DNA from 2 places in the Staphylococcus sp. FW104-15G4D genome. Region 2 is predicted to be linked to the other one. Evidence: predicted binding sites of a transcription regulator. Region 2 holds the regulator's gene; the other holds the start of a gene.

Region 1 (9,332 bases), 260 kb from region 2:
CGAATCTGAATCACCTGGAATAACATGAACATCTTTAATGTTGAACTTTTCTTTAATTGCTCTAGCCATTCTATGGTCATCACTATAAACATTGAAGTAATCACTGAGTTGCGATAAGACTTCAGTACCTTCATGAGTGATTTCCATACCGGTTGATTTAACTTTAATTAATTCTTGCTTTTTCAACATGTCTGTTTCAGATCTTAAGACCCTTTCAGTCATGTCCATGTGTTCACTTAAACTTCTTCTACCCACTGGTTGGTTTTGAGAGATAGTAGTTAAAATCGAAAAACGTCGATACATCTTATCAACAAGGTCAGGTATGAGCTTTTGCTGAACTTTTATTAAGTCTTTCACTACTACCTTCCTCCTTATATCTTTATAAAAAGGTAATCGAGGGGCTACTCACAACCATGGGTTGACTTTTTAAGTCCCACCTGGGACAAAAATTAACCTCTTTACACTTGCAATAGTACTATTGCGTATAATAAATTGCAAGCAAATTAACTCATATTTTTATTAATAATTATTAAAGTTGATAATAAAACGTTTACATCCTTGAAGTGTTCATTATGAGCTCCAAAAGGTTTAAATTATTGTTTTATTACCTTTACGAGATAATTTTACCCAAGCTATATTAAATATAATCATCTGTTTTAAATCCTTGATTAATTCAATTATAATTAAAATTGTTGACAAAGATTTTTCATGAAGAGGGATACAAAATGACAAATGAGAATAATAAAGATTCAAAAGAAAAAGTAGAAGTGATAGACCCAAGCGATATGCGCTATAAAGATGATGAATATTTTAAATCAAATCAACATACCAATGAAGATCATCAATTTGAGGATGAAAGAATGATTAAGAAAACATATTCTTATGGATGTACGCATACAGGTTGTGGATGTACTATAGGGTGTTTTTCAATCATGTTCATCTCCTTTTTATTATCTTGGTTAGTATATTGGTTATTCTAAATAATATATTAAAAGCCAACATCCTTATTAAAGGACGTTGGCTTAATTTTTTAATCTTCTTTTGAATTTTGTGAGCTATTATTGGATGAGCTTTGATTACTTGAACGTTCCTGAGTGCTACTGCTTTGATTACTAGATTGTTGAGTTTGACTCGTGTTTTTTTGAACAGATTGATTACTACTATTGCTAGTATTACTATTTGATTGCGATTGTTGTTTTCTATTATCCTGTTGAGAACTTGGTTGTTGTGAACTAGGCTGTTGAGATGATGATTTCTCTTCTGAACTTGGTTGTTCTTGAGTTTTATTATCATTTTTACTTTCTGACTTAGACTGCTCAGTTGTCTTCTCATCTGTTTGTGCTTCTTGAGTTTGTTGTGATGAGCGTGGTTCTGCCTTTTGTTGTTTAGTTTTTTGCTTTTCTTGAGTGTTTCTTTGTTGAGTTGGTGTCTGTTGTGTCTTCTCAGATGTGCTTGGAGCTTGTTGTGTTGACTGCTTTGTTTGTTGTGTCTCTTGTGTTTGTTGTGTTTGACGCGTTTGTTGAGTCTGTTGTGTTTGTTGCGGAGCTTGTTGTGTTTTGTTTACTTTAGTATCTTTAGATTTGTCTTTGTCATTATCCTTATTTTTATCTTTGTCTTTATCTTGATCTTTATCTTTCTTGTCATCTTTCTTCTTATCATTTTGTTCAGTTTTATCACTGTTAAGACGCTCATTAGCTTTTTTAGAACTGTCTACAAAAGAGAATATTCCAAATGCTAAGCCAATTAATAAAAGTAATACTATGATGGTACTAATTATTTTTGCCAAACCACTCATTCCTTACTTACCTCTCTTTCAATTATTAGGAATTCATATATAATAAAATTTAAGTTTGTTTTTTATGCTCATTTTTACGATATTTATTGTTCAATAATTCATTTTGAAAATAAAAAACCTTCCTTATAACTATAGTTGAATGAAATATATAGTTATAATTCAACTTTATATAATGAACTAACTACTAGTTAAAAGCAATTAATTATAATTTACTAAAAACTGTATGTTTTCATTTGCCTATTTTTTATATGATAACATCATACTCATAAGTAAACACTATATTTTTAATTTCTTAATCTAAACTTAACATGAATGGTACGTGATTAAATGTATGACTTTAATAATGAGAATTCACAAAATAAAAAATCTCACAATAATTTGAAATACATGATGATTAAAAATGATAATTATGAAGACAGTAAGTCAAATCATATTGCTGGATTTATAATCACATTATTAATTATAGCCCTCATTGTAATAATTAAATGGTTACTTGGGTAATAATATATTACATCAATCTAATAGATAATAACCTTAAATTAGACTAATCAAACAATTAAAGAGACTTTAAAATCTATTGAAATCATTTTCTGTAAAAAGTGATTTATGTATTTTAAAATATAAAAAAGGACCCATACGTTGCTCGCATGGATCCACTACTAAAGGGAGTCAAAATTTACCTTCGTTAGTATATTATGGGGTATACTCATACTAATTAAGAGATGTTTAATTAATTATCGAAGGTACAATTTCATTATAACTGAAATGTTTTAATTTTAAATGCAAATTCATAAAAGTATTTGACATCTTATTGGCTAAAAAATGTATAATTTTTGAATATTAATAATCACTATCAATAAGGTAAGCGCTTTTATTTTTAAAATGAGGTGAAATGATGAAACAATACTTAATTACTGGTGGAACTGGAATGGTAGGTTCACATTTAGTAAAGGAAATTAAAAAAACGGATGCACATATTACTATTTTAACCCGACAAGATAAAACATCTAATGAATCTAAAATTACTTACGTCAATTGGTCAAAAGAAGGCTGGCAAAATGACGTTCCTGATATAGATGTAGTTATCAATTTAGCAGGTGCAACGCTCAATAAACGCTGGACTAAATCACATAAACAAGTCATGATGGTTAGTCGTATTCAGTCTACACAAGCTTTATATGAGTTATTTGAAAGCCGTACTCAAAAACCAAAAGTTTTATTTAACGCGAGTGCTATGGGATATTATCCTCCTGATTTATATTATAGTTATACAGAATTATATCAAACTTTACCTTTTGATTTTCTATCAGATATTGTTTACCAATGGGAACGTTTCGCTAATAAATTTAAAGATTTCGGAACACGAGTAGTCTTAGGAAGATTTGGACTTATTCTCTCTGATACTGGTGGAGCGTTACAAACTATGGAATTACCGTACCGTTTTTATGTCGGTGGTAAATTAGGTTCAGGTCAACAATGGTATTCTTGGATTCACATAGATGATTTAATCAGAGGTATTATATTTACTATAGATAATAAAGATGCACACGGTCCTTTCAATTTAACAGCACCAATCCCTGAAAGACAAAACTTATTTGGATATACTTTAGCTAGAGCAATGCATAAACCTCATGAAACTTGGGCGCCAAAATTAGCAATGCGTTTAGTTCTTGGAGAAATGTCAACAGTTGTTTTAGACACTCAAAAGGTTTTACCAAATAAGTTACACGCACTCGGCTTTGAGTTTAAGTTTAACAATTTAAAGAATGCGTTAGATGATTTAGTTAAAGCCTAAGAAATTACAACGTACGAAGAAGGTTTATAAAATGAAAGACAATCAATTAACTTATATTTTGTTAATTATTGCTAGTATTTTATTAATATTGAATGGAATATTTGCATTTGATCACACAATTGCAATGATATTAATGTCATTACTCTTTACAATTGTAGGTTTAACATTATTCATTGTAGTTTTGCGATTACTTATAAAAGAAAAGAAGCACTAAGCAATAAAATGATTAAGAGACATGATTTGTGATTTAAAAACAAGTTGAACATGTTAACTCAACTTTTAATTTTCACAATATCGTTGTCTCTTTTTTTATAAGTATTGAATGTTGATTTTTTCCACCCACTCTAAGCAATTTTTTAATTGAAATATTTTTTAAGGAACCTATAACGAGAATACGCCTTGAGCTAAAACTACATAAAAAAACTGCCCACAAAGTTAGTAACTTTGTAGACAGTGTAACAGAAAATTAACTAAAAGATTTTTTAGCTTTTAATTATTTACTTTCTGGCTCCATGACTTCATCGATTAAACCATATTCTTTTGCTTCTTCAGCAGTTAAGAAGTTATCACGATCAGTATCTTGTTGAATTTTCTCAATTGATTGACCTGTACGCTCAGCTAAAATACGATTTAATTTTTCACGAGTTTTTAAGATATGGTTTGCAGCAATTTCGATTTCAGTCGCTTGACCTTGTGCACCACCTAAAGGTTGGTGAATCATAACTTCAGCATTTGGTAATGCAAAACGTTTACCTTTAGCTCCTGCTGCTAATAAGAATGATCCCATAGATGCTGCCATACCAATACAAATTGTTTGAACATCCGGTTTAATATGTTGAATTGTATCATAAATAGCAAAACCTGCTGTAACACTACCACCTGGTGAATTGATATATAAGTAGATGTCTTTTTCAGAGTCTTGAGCTTGTAAGAATAATAATTGAGATACAATTGAATTAGCTACATTATCATCAATTTGAGAACCTAACATGATAATACGGTCTTTTAATAAACGGGAATAAATATCATATGCGCGTTCACCGCGATTTGTTGTTTCAATAACTGTAGGAATTAAATTCATCTATTTTTCCTCCTTGTAATAACTGTTGAATTTTATTTTACCTTAAAAGTCAAAAATGGTCAAAATTTTGAACTTACTATTTAAAAATTCAGTTTGACGCTTAACTATAAGATTTGTAAACTAGAATTATCGTTTTTATTGTACTGTTATCACTATTATTAGTACAGAAAAATGTTTCTATCCTCATTTACCCCTCGTAGTGTAATGGATAACACATGAGATTCCGGTTCTTATAATAGAGGTTCAATTCCTCTCGAGGGGGCTTTTAACTATAAATTACATACATTTTTTACATTGAAAACGCTGTAATGACGGCGTTCTTTTTTGTCTTATCAATTAATAAAACACGATATAAAACGTAGTTTCATGAAATTTTACATGACCCTACTCTTCTAAACATAAATGAGGTATTTTTGAATTTATTTCAAAAATACCTATGCTTACATTTCGATTTGTTCTCCATTACGTATTTTATCTGCAAGTTCATTAAGTTTTCTTAGTCGATGATTCATACCCGACTTAGATATTGGCCCAGTTGAAATCATTTCACCTAATTCTTTCAATGATATCTCTTGATGTTCAACTCGTAATTTAGCTACCTCTCTCAATCGGTCTGGTAAGTTATCCAAACCAATTTCTTGATCAATAAGTTGTATGCTCTCAACTTGTCTCATGGCTGCGCTCACTGTTTTATTTAGATTCGCTGTTTCACAGTTTACTAACCGATTCACAGAATTCCTCATATCTCTAACAATGCGCACATCTTCAAATTTCAGTAACGCTTGATAACCACCTATTAAACTAAGAAAATCCGAAATTTTTTCAGCTTCTTTTAGATAAGCAATACTACCTTTTTTACGTTCAAGATGCTTTGCATTTAATTCATAACTATTCATTAATTTAGTCAAACCTTCTGAGTGACTTTCATATTGCGAGAAGATTTCGAGATGATAAGAAGATGTTTCAGGATTATTTACTGAGCCACCAGCAAGAAAGGCTCCTCTTAAATAACTTCGTCTCATTTCGTCATCTTTAATCATGTCAGGATCAATTTCATGGGTAAAGATGCCCTCTTTAAGTATTCCAAGATCATTTAAGATTTCTTTCGCTAACATTTTTGTACGACAAATATAAATGTTGTTCTTTTTTAGTTTCATCTTTTTTCGAACCAATATTTCAACTTCTACGTTAAAAATTCGTTTAATAAGAGAGTATATTCGTCGTGCTGTCGTTGCATTTTCAGTCTGTACGTTAATTACAAATTGTTGATTAGATAAACTAAGTGCGCCATTCATACGAATTAATGCACTGAGCTCTGCTTTAGCATTTGCTTCATCAACTTCAATACGTGTTAATTCATTTTTCATGTCTGATGCAAAGCTCATAGAATACTCATTCCTTCCTAAATCAACTCTATTTTGATCTATGTATGGTCGACATAGAGATTACATTACACAACTTTGATAAAACACACGTAAGCTATCATATCATAACAAATATTGCACTAACACTATTTATGTTTATCATTAGGGTTAAACTGAATTGTGCTTGTTAATTCTAGTGCAAGCTCATAAATCATACCTGATAAAATTTTAGTATTATGGCGTACGAAGTGTTCGTCAGAAATTTCAATTAAATTTGAAGCTGTTAAAACTCTTATACCTTTGTTTTTTAGCTCTTCTTTATGAACTTCTACTGGTTTTGAATTTTTTTCTTCATATTTACGTAAAACGTCTTTGCTATAATTTTCATTACTGCATATCACAAAGTCAATAAAATCTTCACCGACTTGTTGGCAAATTGCATCTATATGTTCTTTAACATCGTAATTATCTGTTTCTCCCGGTTGAGTCATTACGTTAGAAACATAAAGTTTTGGTGCATTAGAGCGAAGTAATGCTTCAGAAATCCCTTTAACACATAAATTAGAGATAACACTTGTATATAACGAACCAGGCCCAAGAACGATTAAATCTGCATGTTCTAGTGCCTCAACCGCTTCTTCCATAGGTTCAACATCCCCAGGTTCTAAAAAGACGCGATCTATTTTTTTATTTGTTTTAGGTATGTTGGTTTCTCCACGAACAATTTCTCCGTCTTCCATGACCGCATTCAATTGTACACTTGTGTTTGTTGATGGTATTACTTGCCCTTTGATATTGAGAACTTTACTAAGTTCTTTTATCGCATGACCGAAATCATTAGTTATACTTGTCATCCCCGCAATAACCAAATTCCCTAGTGAGTGGCCGTCGACTTTATTTTCATCAAAACGGTATTGAAAAAGTTGAGTTAACGTTGATTCTGAATCACTAAGCGCTGCGATAACATTACGTATATCACCTGGAGCAGGTATATCCATAACATCTCTAATCTTCCCTGTGCTTCCGCCGTTATCAGCGACAGTAACAATAGCAGTAATATCTATAGGGAATTCTCTTAATCCTCTTGCTAGAACAGATAAGCCTGTTCCTCCTCCGATAAGTACTACTTTCATTTGTTTCATTTTTTCTCTCCACTTTCAATATGAGCATCTCTGTGATGCACATAGACATTGTAATCAAAAACCTCATCAAGATATTCGCCTAAACGTTTTGCTAAAGCAACTGATCGGTGTTGACCGCCTGTACATCCTATAGCAATAACAAGCTGTGACTTCCCTTCTTTTTTATAACCTGGAATCATATACTTTAAGAGGTCTGTTAATTTATCAAAGAAAATCTCAGTTTCTTTCCATTTCATTACATAGTTATAGACCAGATCATCAAGACCAGTCAGCGGGCGTAGTTCTTCTACATAGTATGGATTTGGTAAAAATCTTACATCGAATACTAAATCAGCATCCATTTGAATCCCATGTTTGAAACCAAAACTGGTAACATTAATCGTAAACGTTTCAAAATTATCATCTAAATAAAATTTAGCGATCCGATGCTTTAATTCCTTAGGTTTTAATAGCGTCGTATCGATAACAAAGTTTGCAATGCTTCTAATTTCAGAAAGATGTTCTCTCTCCTCATTAATTGCTTCAATAAGAGAACGTTGTCCATTTTCATTCAATGGATGTGCTCTTCTTGATTCTTTATAACGAGAAATAAGTTTTTCTGTTTTAGCCTCTAAAAACATGACGTCTACGATAACATCATTACGACTTTTAATGATATCAATTTCTTTAATTAAAGATTTAAATAACTCCTTCCCTCTTAAATCAATGGCAATTGCCACCTTTTGTAAAGAAGGATTTCCTTGTTCCATGAGTTCTACAAATTTGGGTAATAAAACTGGTGGTAAATTATCTACGCAGAAGAACCCCATATCTTCAAGACTTTGTATCACTAGTGATTTACCCGCTCCTGACATGCCTGTAACAACTAATAATTCACTTTTAACAATTTCATTTTCGCTATTTTTCACTTTTTAAAGTCACCACCATTTAAGTTCTTCGCTCTTACTTCATATAATTAAATTAATCTTATCATACTAGTATATCTAAAGGAATCTTCTTTATTAATCAAAAAAGCTAGAACGATTGATAGCGACTACTTGTCGACATCAATGTCCTAGCTACATGTGATTGTGTAGATTAAGCTTCTAATTTATCTTTAAGCTCTGTGATATAATCTGCTGCACTTTGAGCTGCAATACTACCGTCTCCCGTTGCAGTTACAATTTGACGTAATCCTTTATCACGAACATCACCAGCTGCAAAGATTCCAGGGACATTCGTACTCATATCAGCTTTAGTGACAATATATCCTGTTTCATTTGTGATTCCTAAATTAGTAAATGGTGCTGTTAAAGGTTTCATTCCAATGTAAATGAAAACTCCATCAGCATCGTACGTTTCTTCCGAACCATCTTTAGTAGATTCTAAAGTTACTGATCCTACTTTGCCATCTTTTTCGTTGATTGTTTTTAAAGTATGACTCCAAATGAAATCAACTTTTTCATTTTTGAAAGCACGTTCTTGTAAAATATTCTGCGCACGTAATTCATCTCTTCTATGAACGATTGTTACTTTATCAGCGAATTTAGTTAAGAATGTTCCTTCTTCAACTGCTGAGTCGCCACCACCAATAACAAATAATCGTTTATTTTTAAAGAAGGCACCATCACACACAGCACAGTAACTTACACCACGTCCACCAAGTTCTTGTTCCCCAGGCACACCAATTTTTTTATATTCTGCACCAGTTGAGATAATCACTGCATGAGCCGTAATTTCTTTATTACCTAAGTTAATTACTTTGTAGTCACCTTTATCTTCTACAGATTTAATATCTCCATATTGATACTCTGCTCCAAATTTTTTCGCGTGTTCAAACATTTTCGTAGATAAATCTGGACCCGTAATCATTTCAAATCCTGGAAAGTTCTCTACCTCTTCAGTGTTGGCCATTTGACCACCTGGCATACCACGTTCAATCATAACTGTTTTTAAATTTGCACGAGATGCATAAACTGCTGCTGTCATACCGGCAGGACCTGCGCCGATAATGGCTACGTCAAAATCTACTTCAGTCATTTTTTTAATGCCTCCTAGTTATTAATCATTATCGCATTATATACTATACCATTTATTTCTTAAATTTATATGCTCAAAATAAAAGCAATGGTTTTATCTAATTTATATCGTGTGACTTCAAAAGAATCAATAATTT
Region 2 (9,332 bases):
TCTTTTTGTCTAAGACATGTTTGATTGGAGGATAACTCGGTTTCTCGATGATAAACTTTTCTTGATTAAGTAAATTAGTAATCATATCGAGGAGTTGGCTAGTAGAAGAACCAATGACTATTTGATTAGGGTGACATGTTACGCCTCTACTATTAAATAAATAATGTGCAATTTGTTGACGTAATACGAACTCTCCTTGAATTTCGCCTCTTTGTAATAGTGATAAGTGATCTTCTTCAAAGACGTCTTTTGCGTGTTTTCTAAATATATGCATAGGAAAATTTTCAGAGTCGATTTCAGCTAAGTTGAAGGCGAATTTGAATTGCGAGTTTTCATTACTTTCATTATGAATCTCTAAATGATCATTATTAGGATAAGTTTCTCTATTGATAACTGGCAATGATTCAATATCTGATACATAGTATCCAGATCTCGGCTTAGAGTATATAAATCCTTCATCTAATAACAGTTGATAAGCGTGTTCAATAGTTGTATGACTCATTGACAAATGTTCGCTTAATTGTCTTTTCGAAGGAAACTTATCATTGGAATGGTATTGACCTTCGATAATTTGATTTTTTAACTTTTCATAAAGAGATAAGTAAAGTGGTTGTGATGATTTCATAAATCTGACCCCTATTATTATGGATAAATTGAACCTTTTTAAATATCAGTTTATCTCTTAAAATGAATTTAATCAATAAGTAAAGGGGTAATAACATGTCAAAAATCGTAGGCTCAGAAAGAGTAAAAAGAGGAATGGCTGAAATGCAAAAAGGTGGCGTTATTATGGACGTCGTAAATGCAGAACAAGCTAAAATTGCTGAAGAAGCTGGTGCTGTTGCAGTAATGGCTTTAGAACGCGTTCCATCAGACATCCGAGCAGCAGGTGGCGTGGCACGTATGGCTAATCCTAAAATTGTAGAGGAAGTAATGAATGCTGTGTCTATACCTGTTATGGCTAAAGCCCGTATAGGACATATTACTGAAGCTAGAGTATTAGAATCAATGGGTGTTGATTATATCGATGAATCTGAAGTATTAACTCCAGCTGATGAAGAGTATCACTTAAGAAAAGATCAATTTACAGTGCCTTTCGTTTGTGGTTGCCGTAATTTAGGTGAAGCTGCACGACGTATTGGAGAAGGTGCTGCAATGTTACGTACGAAAGGTGAACCTGGAACAGGCAATATCGTAGAAGCTGTACGTCACATGAGACGCGTTAATGCTGAAGTTAGTCGTCTAACAGTAATGAATGATGATGAAATTATGACTTTCGCTAAAGATTTGGGAGCACCTTTTGAAGTATTAAAACAAATTAAAGATAATGGACGTTTACCAGTAGTAAACTTTGCAGCAGGTGGCGTAGCAACACCTCAAGATGCTGCTTTAATGATGGAATTAGGTGCTGATGGTGTATTTGTTGGTTCTGGTATTTTTAAATCAGAAGATCCTGAAAAATTTGCTAAAGCAATTGTCCAAGCAACGACTCATTATCAAGATTATGAATTAATTGGAAAATTGGCTAGTGAACTTGGTACAGCGATGAAAGGTTTAGATATCAACCAAATTTCTTTAGAAGAACGTATGCAAGAGCGTGGATGGTAATTTATGAAAATAGGTGTATTAGCATTACAAGGTGCAGTTCGTGAACACATTCGTCACATAGAGTTAAGTGGTCATGAAGGTGTCGCAGTAAAAAGAGTTGAACAACTTGAAGATATTGCTGGTTTGATTTTGCCAGGTGGTGAATCTACAACACTAAGAAGACTAATGGACTTATATGGCTTTAAGGAAGCGTTAAAGCAATCTGATTTACCAATGTTTGGCACATGTGCGGGATTAATCGTACTTGCAAAAGATGTTGAAGGTGAATCTGGCTATTTAAAAAAGTTGGATATTACAGTCGAACGTAATTCATTTGGTCGTCAAGTTGATAGTTTTGAATCGGAACTTAATATAAAAGGTGTTGCTAAAGATATTGAAGGTGTATTCATACGCGCACCACATATTGCTCAAGTTGAGAAAGGTGTAGACATTCTTAGCCGAGTAGGAGATAAGATTGTTGCGGTTAAACAAGGTAAATATCTTGGTGTCTCTTTCCATCCTGAACTCACCGACGATTATCGTGTAACTGAATACTTCATTAACCATATGATAAAGAATAATTAATTAATCTTTTGATAAACGGTCATCTTAAAGGTGGCCGTTTTTAATTTTTCGGAAAATGAATTTCAAAAGCAAATGTAAGCTCATAAAATAAAAAAACGCAAGAGCAACTTTCCTAAGTTACTCTCGCGTTTGATTAAATAAAGAATCCTGCAATTGCTGCAGAAATAAATGATACTAATGTTGCACCGAACAATAGTTTTAATCCAAATCGTGCTACAATATCACCTTTTTTATCATTTAGTGATTTAATCGCACCGGAAATAATACCTATTGAACTGAAATTAGCAAATGATACTAAGAATACTGAAGTGACACCTTTAGCATGCTCAGATAAACCATGTGTTTTACCGAGTGCTTGCATAGCAACGAATTCATTTGATAATAATTTTGTCGCCATAATTGAACCTGACTGCACAGCATCATGCCAAGGAACACCAGTTAGGAATGCGAATGGTGCAAAGACAAAACCGATTAACGTTTGGAAATTCCAATCCAATGTTCCACCTGATAATAGACTAAAGATTCCACTTACTACACCATTAAGTAAAGCAATAAGAGCAATATAACCAATTAACATTGCACCGACAATCACTGCTACTTTGAAACCATCTAAAATATATTCACCAAGCATTTCGAAGAATGATTGATTTTTAGTTTCACTTTCATCGACTAATAATTTATCATCTTCTTCATTCACTTTATACGGATTGATAATAGACGCGATGATGAAACCACCAAATAAGTTAAGTACCACAGCTGTTACAACATATTTAGGTTCTATTAATGTGAAGTAGGCTCCAATAATTGAAGCAGATACTGTCGACATTGCAGATGCAGTTAATGTATACAAACGTTGTTTAGGTATGTATGGCAATTGTTGTTTTAATGAGATAAATACCTCTGATTGTCCTAAAATTGCTGCTGCTACAGCATTGTAAGATTCTAAACGTCCCATGCCATTAATTTTAGAAATTAAAAAACCTAAAATGTTAATTATAAGCGGTAAAATTCTTGTATATTGTAAAATACCGATAAGCGCTGAGATAAACACGATAGGTAACAATACATTAAAGAAGAATGGAGGGTTTTTTGGATCTAATTTAAAACCACCGAATACGAAATTGACACCCTCAGCAGCTTGCTTTAATAAATAACTGAAACCATACGAAATACCACCAATAACTGTGATACCTATATTTGTTTTTAATAAAACAAATGCAAATATCAATTGAATTACTAAGAGTAATCCGACATATTTCCAACGGATATTTTTTCTATCTGAACTAAATAAAAATGCGAGTGCTAAAAAGAATATAATTCCTATAATCCCAATCAAAATATGCATGTTTTTCATTCCTTTAAATTTTTCTATTCTCTATCATACAATAAAATGAACGCGCTAACATCATAAAATTTAAATTTTAAAAATCAAATTGGTTGAAAAAGGTCAAAGGTGGTCATATAATAAAGTCAAAGAAGGTCAAAAAGAGGTGATATCCATGCATAACATGTCTGACATCATAGAACAATACATTAAACATTTATTCGAGGAAACAAATGAAGATGTGGTCGAAATACAACGCGCTAATATTGCACAACGCTTCGATTGTGTTCCTTCTCAATTAAATTATGTTATTAAAACACGCTTCACAAATGAACATGGTTATGAAATAGAAAGTAAACGGGGTGGCGGAGGCTACATCCGAATCACTAAAATTGAAAATAAAGATGCATCAGGTTATATTAATCACTTACTTCAATTGATAGGGCCTTCTATTTCTCAACAACAAGCGTATTATGTCATAGATGGTTTACTAGATAAAGGTCTAATTAACCAAAGAGAAGCTAAAATGATCCAAGCAGTTATAGATAGAGAGACATTAAAAATGGATGTGGTCGCAAGAGATATTATACGCGCTAATATTTTAAAACGATTGCTTCCAGTTATAAACTATTATTAATGAAGTGAGGTGTCTGAACGTGCTTTGTGAAAACTGTCATTTAAATGAAGCAGAAGTAAAATTAACAGTTAAAAGTAAAGACGGTACTCACGAAAAATGGGTATGCTCAATATGTGCTCAAGGTGATAATCCATGGCAACAATCTCATGAGGATACTTCTTACCATATGCATCAGGATGATATAGAGGAAGCTTTTGTAGTTAAACAGATTTTACAACATCTTGCTACGAAACATGGTATTAATTTTCAAGAAATGGCGTTCAAAGAGGAAAAGCAATGCCCAACATGTCAAATGACTTTAAAAGATATTGCGCACGTTGGTAAATTCGGTTGCGCGAATTGTTACGCAACTTTTAAAGAAGACATTATCGATATTGTTAGACGTGTACAGGGAGGCCATTTTGAACATGTAGGTAAAACGCCTCAATCTTCATATAAGAAACTTGCAATTAAAAAGCAAATCGAAGAAAAAACAAAATATCTAAACAAATTAATTGAAGAACAAAATTTCGAGGAAGCGGCTGTTGTACGTGATGAAATTAAAGCATTAAAAGATGAGAGTGAGGTGTCTCGTAATGAGTGACATTCATACTAATATAAGTGAATGGATGAAGATGACAGAAGAGGCACCTGTAGTTATTTCTTCTCGTATTAGATTAGCAAGAAATCTAGAAAATCACGTCCATCCTTTGATGTTTCCTTCTGAACAAGAGGGTTTTCGAGTTATCAACGAAGTTCAAGATGCGCTTCCAAACTTAAAGTTACAACGTTTAGACACTATGGATCAACAAAGTAAAATGAAATTAGTTGCGAAACATCTTGTCAGTCCAGAACTTATCAAACAGCCAGCATCCGCGGTGCTGTTAAATGAAGATGAATCTTTAAGTGTAATGATTAACGAAGAAGATCATATTCGAATTCAAGCGTTAGGAACAGATTTATCGTTGCGTGAATTATATCAAAGGGCTTCAAATATTGATGATGAGTTGGATAGTGATTTAGATATAAGTTATGACGAACACTTAGGTTATTTAACAACGTGTCCAACTAATATAGGCACTGGAATGCGCGCAAGTGTCATGCTACATTTACCAGGACTTTCTATTATGAAGAGAATGAATCGTATCGCTCAAACAATTAATCGTTTTGGATTTACGATTCGAGGTATTTATGGAGAAGGTTCACAAGTATATGGACATATTTATCAAGTTTCAAACCAACTTACTTTAGGGAAAACTGAATCCGACATCATTGATAACTTAACTGAAGTAGTTAATCAAATTATCAATGAGGAAAAACAAATCAGAGAAAGACTTGATAAACATAATCCTGTAGAGACACTTGATAGAGTTTATCGCTCACTAGGGATTTTACAAAATAGTAGAATCATATCAATGGAAGAAGCATCATTTCGCTTGAGTGAAGTTAAGCTCGGCATTGATTTAAACTATATTTCGCTTGAAGATTTTAAATTTAATGAATTAATGGTAGCTATTCAATCGCCATTTTTAATAGATGAAGATGATGATAAAACAGTAAATGAAAAAAGAGCTGATTTATTAAGGAAACATATAAAATAGGAGGTATTTTATATATGCTATTTGGTAGATTAACAGAACGTGCACAACGCGTACTAGCGCACGCACAAGAAGAAGCAATTCGCTTGAACCATTCAAATATTGGAACGGAACATCTTTTATTAGGTTTAATGAAAGAACCTGAAGGTATCGCTGCCAAAGTGTTAGAAAGCTTTAATATCACTGAAGATAAAGTTATTGAAGAAGTTGAAAAGTTAATTGGCCATGGTCAAGAACAAATGGGCACTTTACATTACACACCTAGAGCTAAAAAAGTTATTGAGCTTTCAATGGATGAAGCGAGAAAACTACATCATAACTTCGTGGGAACAGAACATATTCTTCTAGGCTTAATTCGTGAAAATGAAGGTGTCGCAGCACGTGTCTTTGCCAATTTAGATTTAAATATTACAAAAGCACGCGCGCAAGTAGTAAAAGCTTTAGGTAGTCCAGAAATGAGTAATAAAAATGCTCAAGCAAATAAATCAAATAACACTCCAACATTAGATAGTTTAGCTAGAGACTTAACAGTTATTGCTAAAGATGGCACTTTAGATCCTGTAGTTGGAAGAGATAAAGAAATTACTCGTGTGATTGAAGTGCTCAGCCGTCGTACTAAAAATAACCCAGTACTTATCGGTGAGCCTGGTGTGGGTAAAACTGCTATAGCTGAAGGTTTAGCACAAGCAATCGTTAATAATGAAGTCCCAGAAACTCTAAAAGATAAACGAGTGATGTCACTCGATATGGGAACTGTCGTTGCTGGTACAAAATACCGCGGTGAATTTGAAGAACGCTTGAAAAAAGTAATGGAAGAAATTCATCAAGCAGGTAACGTCATTTTATTTATAGATGAGTTACACACATTAGTTGGTGCTGGAGGTGCGGAAGGTGCAATTGACGCTTCTAATATTCTTAAACCAGCATTAGCTAGAGGAGAGTTACAATGTATTGGTGCTACAACATTAGATGAATATCGTAAAAATATTGAGAAAGACGCTGCATTAGAACGTCGTTTCCAACCTGTTCAAGTTGATGAACCAACAGTTGAAGATACGATTGAAATCTTAAAAGGATTACGTGATCGCTATGAAGCTCATCATAGAATTAATATATCTGATGAGGCTTTAGAAGCTGCGGCAAAATTAAGTAATCGTTATGTATCAGATCGTTTCTTACCAGACAAAGCAATTGACCTTATTGATGAAGCAAGTTCTAAGGTTAGATTGAAAAGTCATACAACTCCTAACAATCTAAAAGAGATTGAACAAGAAATTGAAAATGTAAAAAATGAAAAAGATGCTGCCGTTCATGCACAAGAATTTGAAAATGCAGCAAACTTAAGAGACAAACAATCTAAGCTTGAAAAACAATATGAAGAAGCTAAAAACGAATGGAAAAACTCTCAAGGTGGTGTAAGTACAGCTTTATCTGAAGAAGATATTGCTGAAGTTATCGCAGGATGGACAGGTATTCCATTAACTAAAATTAATGAAACTGAATCAGATCGCTTACTCAACCTTGAAGATACACTTCATAACCGAGTTATCGGTCAAAATGACGCTGTTAATTCAATTAGTAAAGCTGTAAGACGTGCTCGCGCTGGATTAAAAGATCCTAAACGTCCAATCGGTAGCTTTATCTTCTTAGGTCCTACAGGTGTAGGTAAAACAGAATTAGCTCGTGCATTAGCTGAATCTATGTTTGGTGAAGATGATGCTATGATTCGTGTTGATATGAGTGAATTTATGGAGAAACATGCTGTGAGTCGTTTAGTTGGAGCACCTCCAGGCTACGTAGGTCATGATGATGGTGGTCAATTAACTGAAAAAGTTAGACGCAAACCTTACTCAGTTATTTTATTTGATGAAATTGAAAAAGCTCATCCTGACGTATTTAATATCTTGCTACAAGTATTAGATGATGGTCATCTAACTGATACTAAAGGTCGTACTGTAGATTTCCGTAACACAGTCATTATTATGACATCAAATGTTGGTGCGCAAGAATTACAAGACCAACGATTTGCAGGATTTGGCGGTGCTTCAGAGGGTAATGACTACGAAACAATTCGCAAAACAATGATGAAAGAACTCAAAAATTCATTCCGTCCTGAATTCTTAAACCGTGTGGATGATATCATCGTATTCCATAAACTATCTAAAGAAGAATTGAAAGAAATTGTTACTATGATGGTTAAGAAACTTACTGATCGATTATCTGAACAAAACATCAATATTTCTGTAACTGATAAAGCTAAAGAAAAAATCGCAGAAGAAGGTTACGATCCAGAATACGGTGCTAGACCATTAATTAGAGCCATCCAAAAAACTGTAGAAGATAATCTTAGTGAATTAATTTTAGATGGTAATCAAATTGAAGGTAAAGAAGTCACAATCGATCATGATGGCGATGAATTCAAATATGACATCCATGAAAAGTCAGATGATAAAGAAACCACTGAAGCTTAATTGATTATTGCTAATATATTGAATAACTAAAGTAATGTTTGCTATTTGCATCATTAATAAATGACATCTCTCGCTGTTTGAGGGATGTCATTTTTTTACATATTTTTCAATTTGTTTAAAACTGATGATGGGATATTCATTTTCCGGAAAATAAAAAACAATACACTAGCGATTATACAAAATTGCAGAAATTAAAATAGACAAAAATAAAATTATTTATAAAAAATCATAGTTTAATAACCACATAAAAATAGACTATATCATAATCATTTACATTTAATTTGTCATAATCAAAATGTCAGTTTAAAATAGATTTGTTCATAATAATTTGGAGGTGCAGAAGTGGCCAAGAAAAAAGTAATATTTGAGTGTATGGCATGTGGCTATCAATCTCCTAAATGGATGGGGAAATGTCCAAACTGTGGTGCATGGAACCAGATGGAAGAAATTGTAGAGAAAGCTGCAAACCCTAAACATGGAGTGAAATCTAAAGAAGCAGCTGGAAAAGTTCAAAAATTGGATAATGTTAAACATGAATCTACCCCTAGAATTCTAACGGATTCTAAAGAATTTAACAGAGTCCTTGGTGGAGGGATTGTCAGTGGATCACTCGTACTTATAGGTGGCGATCCTGGTATAGGGAAGTCTACGTTGCTTCTTCAAATATGTGCGGCATTATCTCAAAATAAGAATGTCTTATATATTACAGGTGAGGAATCTATCAATCAGACTAAACTACGTGCCGATCGCTTAGAAGAAGATTCTAGTCAACTCAATGTATTAGCAGAGACTGATTTAGAAGTCATTCATCAAACAGTTAAGGATGAACGCCCAGATTTACTTGTAGTAGATTCAATTCAAACTATTTATCATCCTGAAATCAGTTCTGCACCGGGTTCTGTATCTCAAGTAAGAGAAAGTACCCAAAGTCTAATGAATATCGCAAAGCAAATGGATATCGCAACGTTCATCGTCGGTCATGTTACGAAAGAAGGACAAATTGCCGGTCCAAGATTACTTGAACATATGGTGGATACCGTGCTTTACTTTGAAGGTGATGAACATCATGCTTATCGAATTTTACGTGCGGTTAAAAACCGTTTTGGCTCCACGAATGAGATGGGTATTTTCGAAATGAAGCAAAGTGGTTT

What was found. The regulator CtsR, encoded in region 2, represses protease genes until heat stress. The targets are predictions, from matches to a motif close to ATGGTCAATAAAGGTCAAACA.
Region 1: clpP (ATP-dependent Clp endopeptidase proteolytic subunit ClpP) is a predicted target of CtsR. The motif match lies at 4,717-4,737, and genes of this name have one in related genera.

What each region holds. Positions count from the first base shown of each region.
Region 1 is NZ_JBYTCH010000001.1:260,054-269,385, reverse strand. Features, by position in the region: gene AC3WQX_RS01300 (sugar-binding transcriptional regulator) at 1-357, opposite strand, end outside; gene AC3WQX_RS01295 (hypothetical protein) at 726-980, shown strand; gene AC3WQX_RS01290 (hypothetical protein) at 1,031-1,795, opposite strand; gene AC3WQX_RS01285 (TIGR01777 family oxidoreductase) at 2,691-3,590, shown strand; gene AC3WQX_RS01280 (hypothetical protein) at 3,622-3,804, shown strand; gene clpP (ATP-dependent Clp endopeptidase proteolytic subunit ClpP) at 4,084-4,671, opposite strand; tRNA gene AC3WQX_RS01270 (tRNA-Arg) at 4,862-4,933, shown strand; gene whiA (DNA-binding protein WhiA) at 5,112-6,056, opposite strand; gene AC3WQX_RS01260 (gluconeogenesis factor YvcK family protein) at 6,182-7,177, opposite strand; gene rapZ (RNase adapter RapZ) at 7,174-8,085, opposite strand; gene trxB (thioredoxin-disulfide reductase) at 8,255-9,196, opposite strand; gene AC3WQX_RS01245 (tetratricopeptide repeat protein) at 9,262-9,332, opposite strand, start outside.
Region 2 is NZ_JBYTCH010000001.1:1,007-10,338, forward strand. Features, by position in the region: gene pdxR (MocR-like pyridoxine biosynthesis transcription factor PdxR) at 1-625, opposite strand, end outside; gene pdxS (pyridoxal 5'-phosphate synthase lyase subunit PdxS) at 721-1,608, shown strand; gene pdxT (pyridoxal 5'-phosphate synthase glutaminase subunit PdxT) at 1,612-2,172, shown strand; gene AC3WQX_RS00025 (NupC/NupG family nucleoside CNT transporter) at 2,306-3,517, opposite strand; gene AC3WQX_RS00030 (CtsR family transcriptional regulator) at 3,672-4,133, shown strand; gene AC3WQX_RS00035 (UvrB/UvrC motif-containing protein) at 4,153-4,716, shown strand; gene AC3WQX_RS00040 (protein arginine kinase) at 4,709-5,713, shown strand; gene AC3WQX_RS00045 (ATP-dependent Clp protease ATP-binding subunit) at 5,728-8,181, shown strand; gene radA (DNA repair protein RadA) at 8,524-9,332, shown strand, end outside.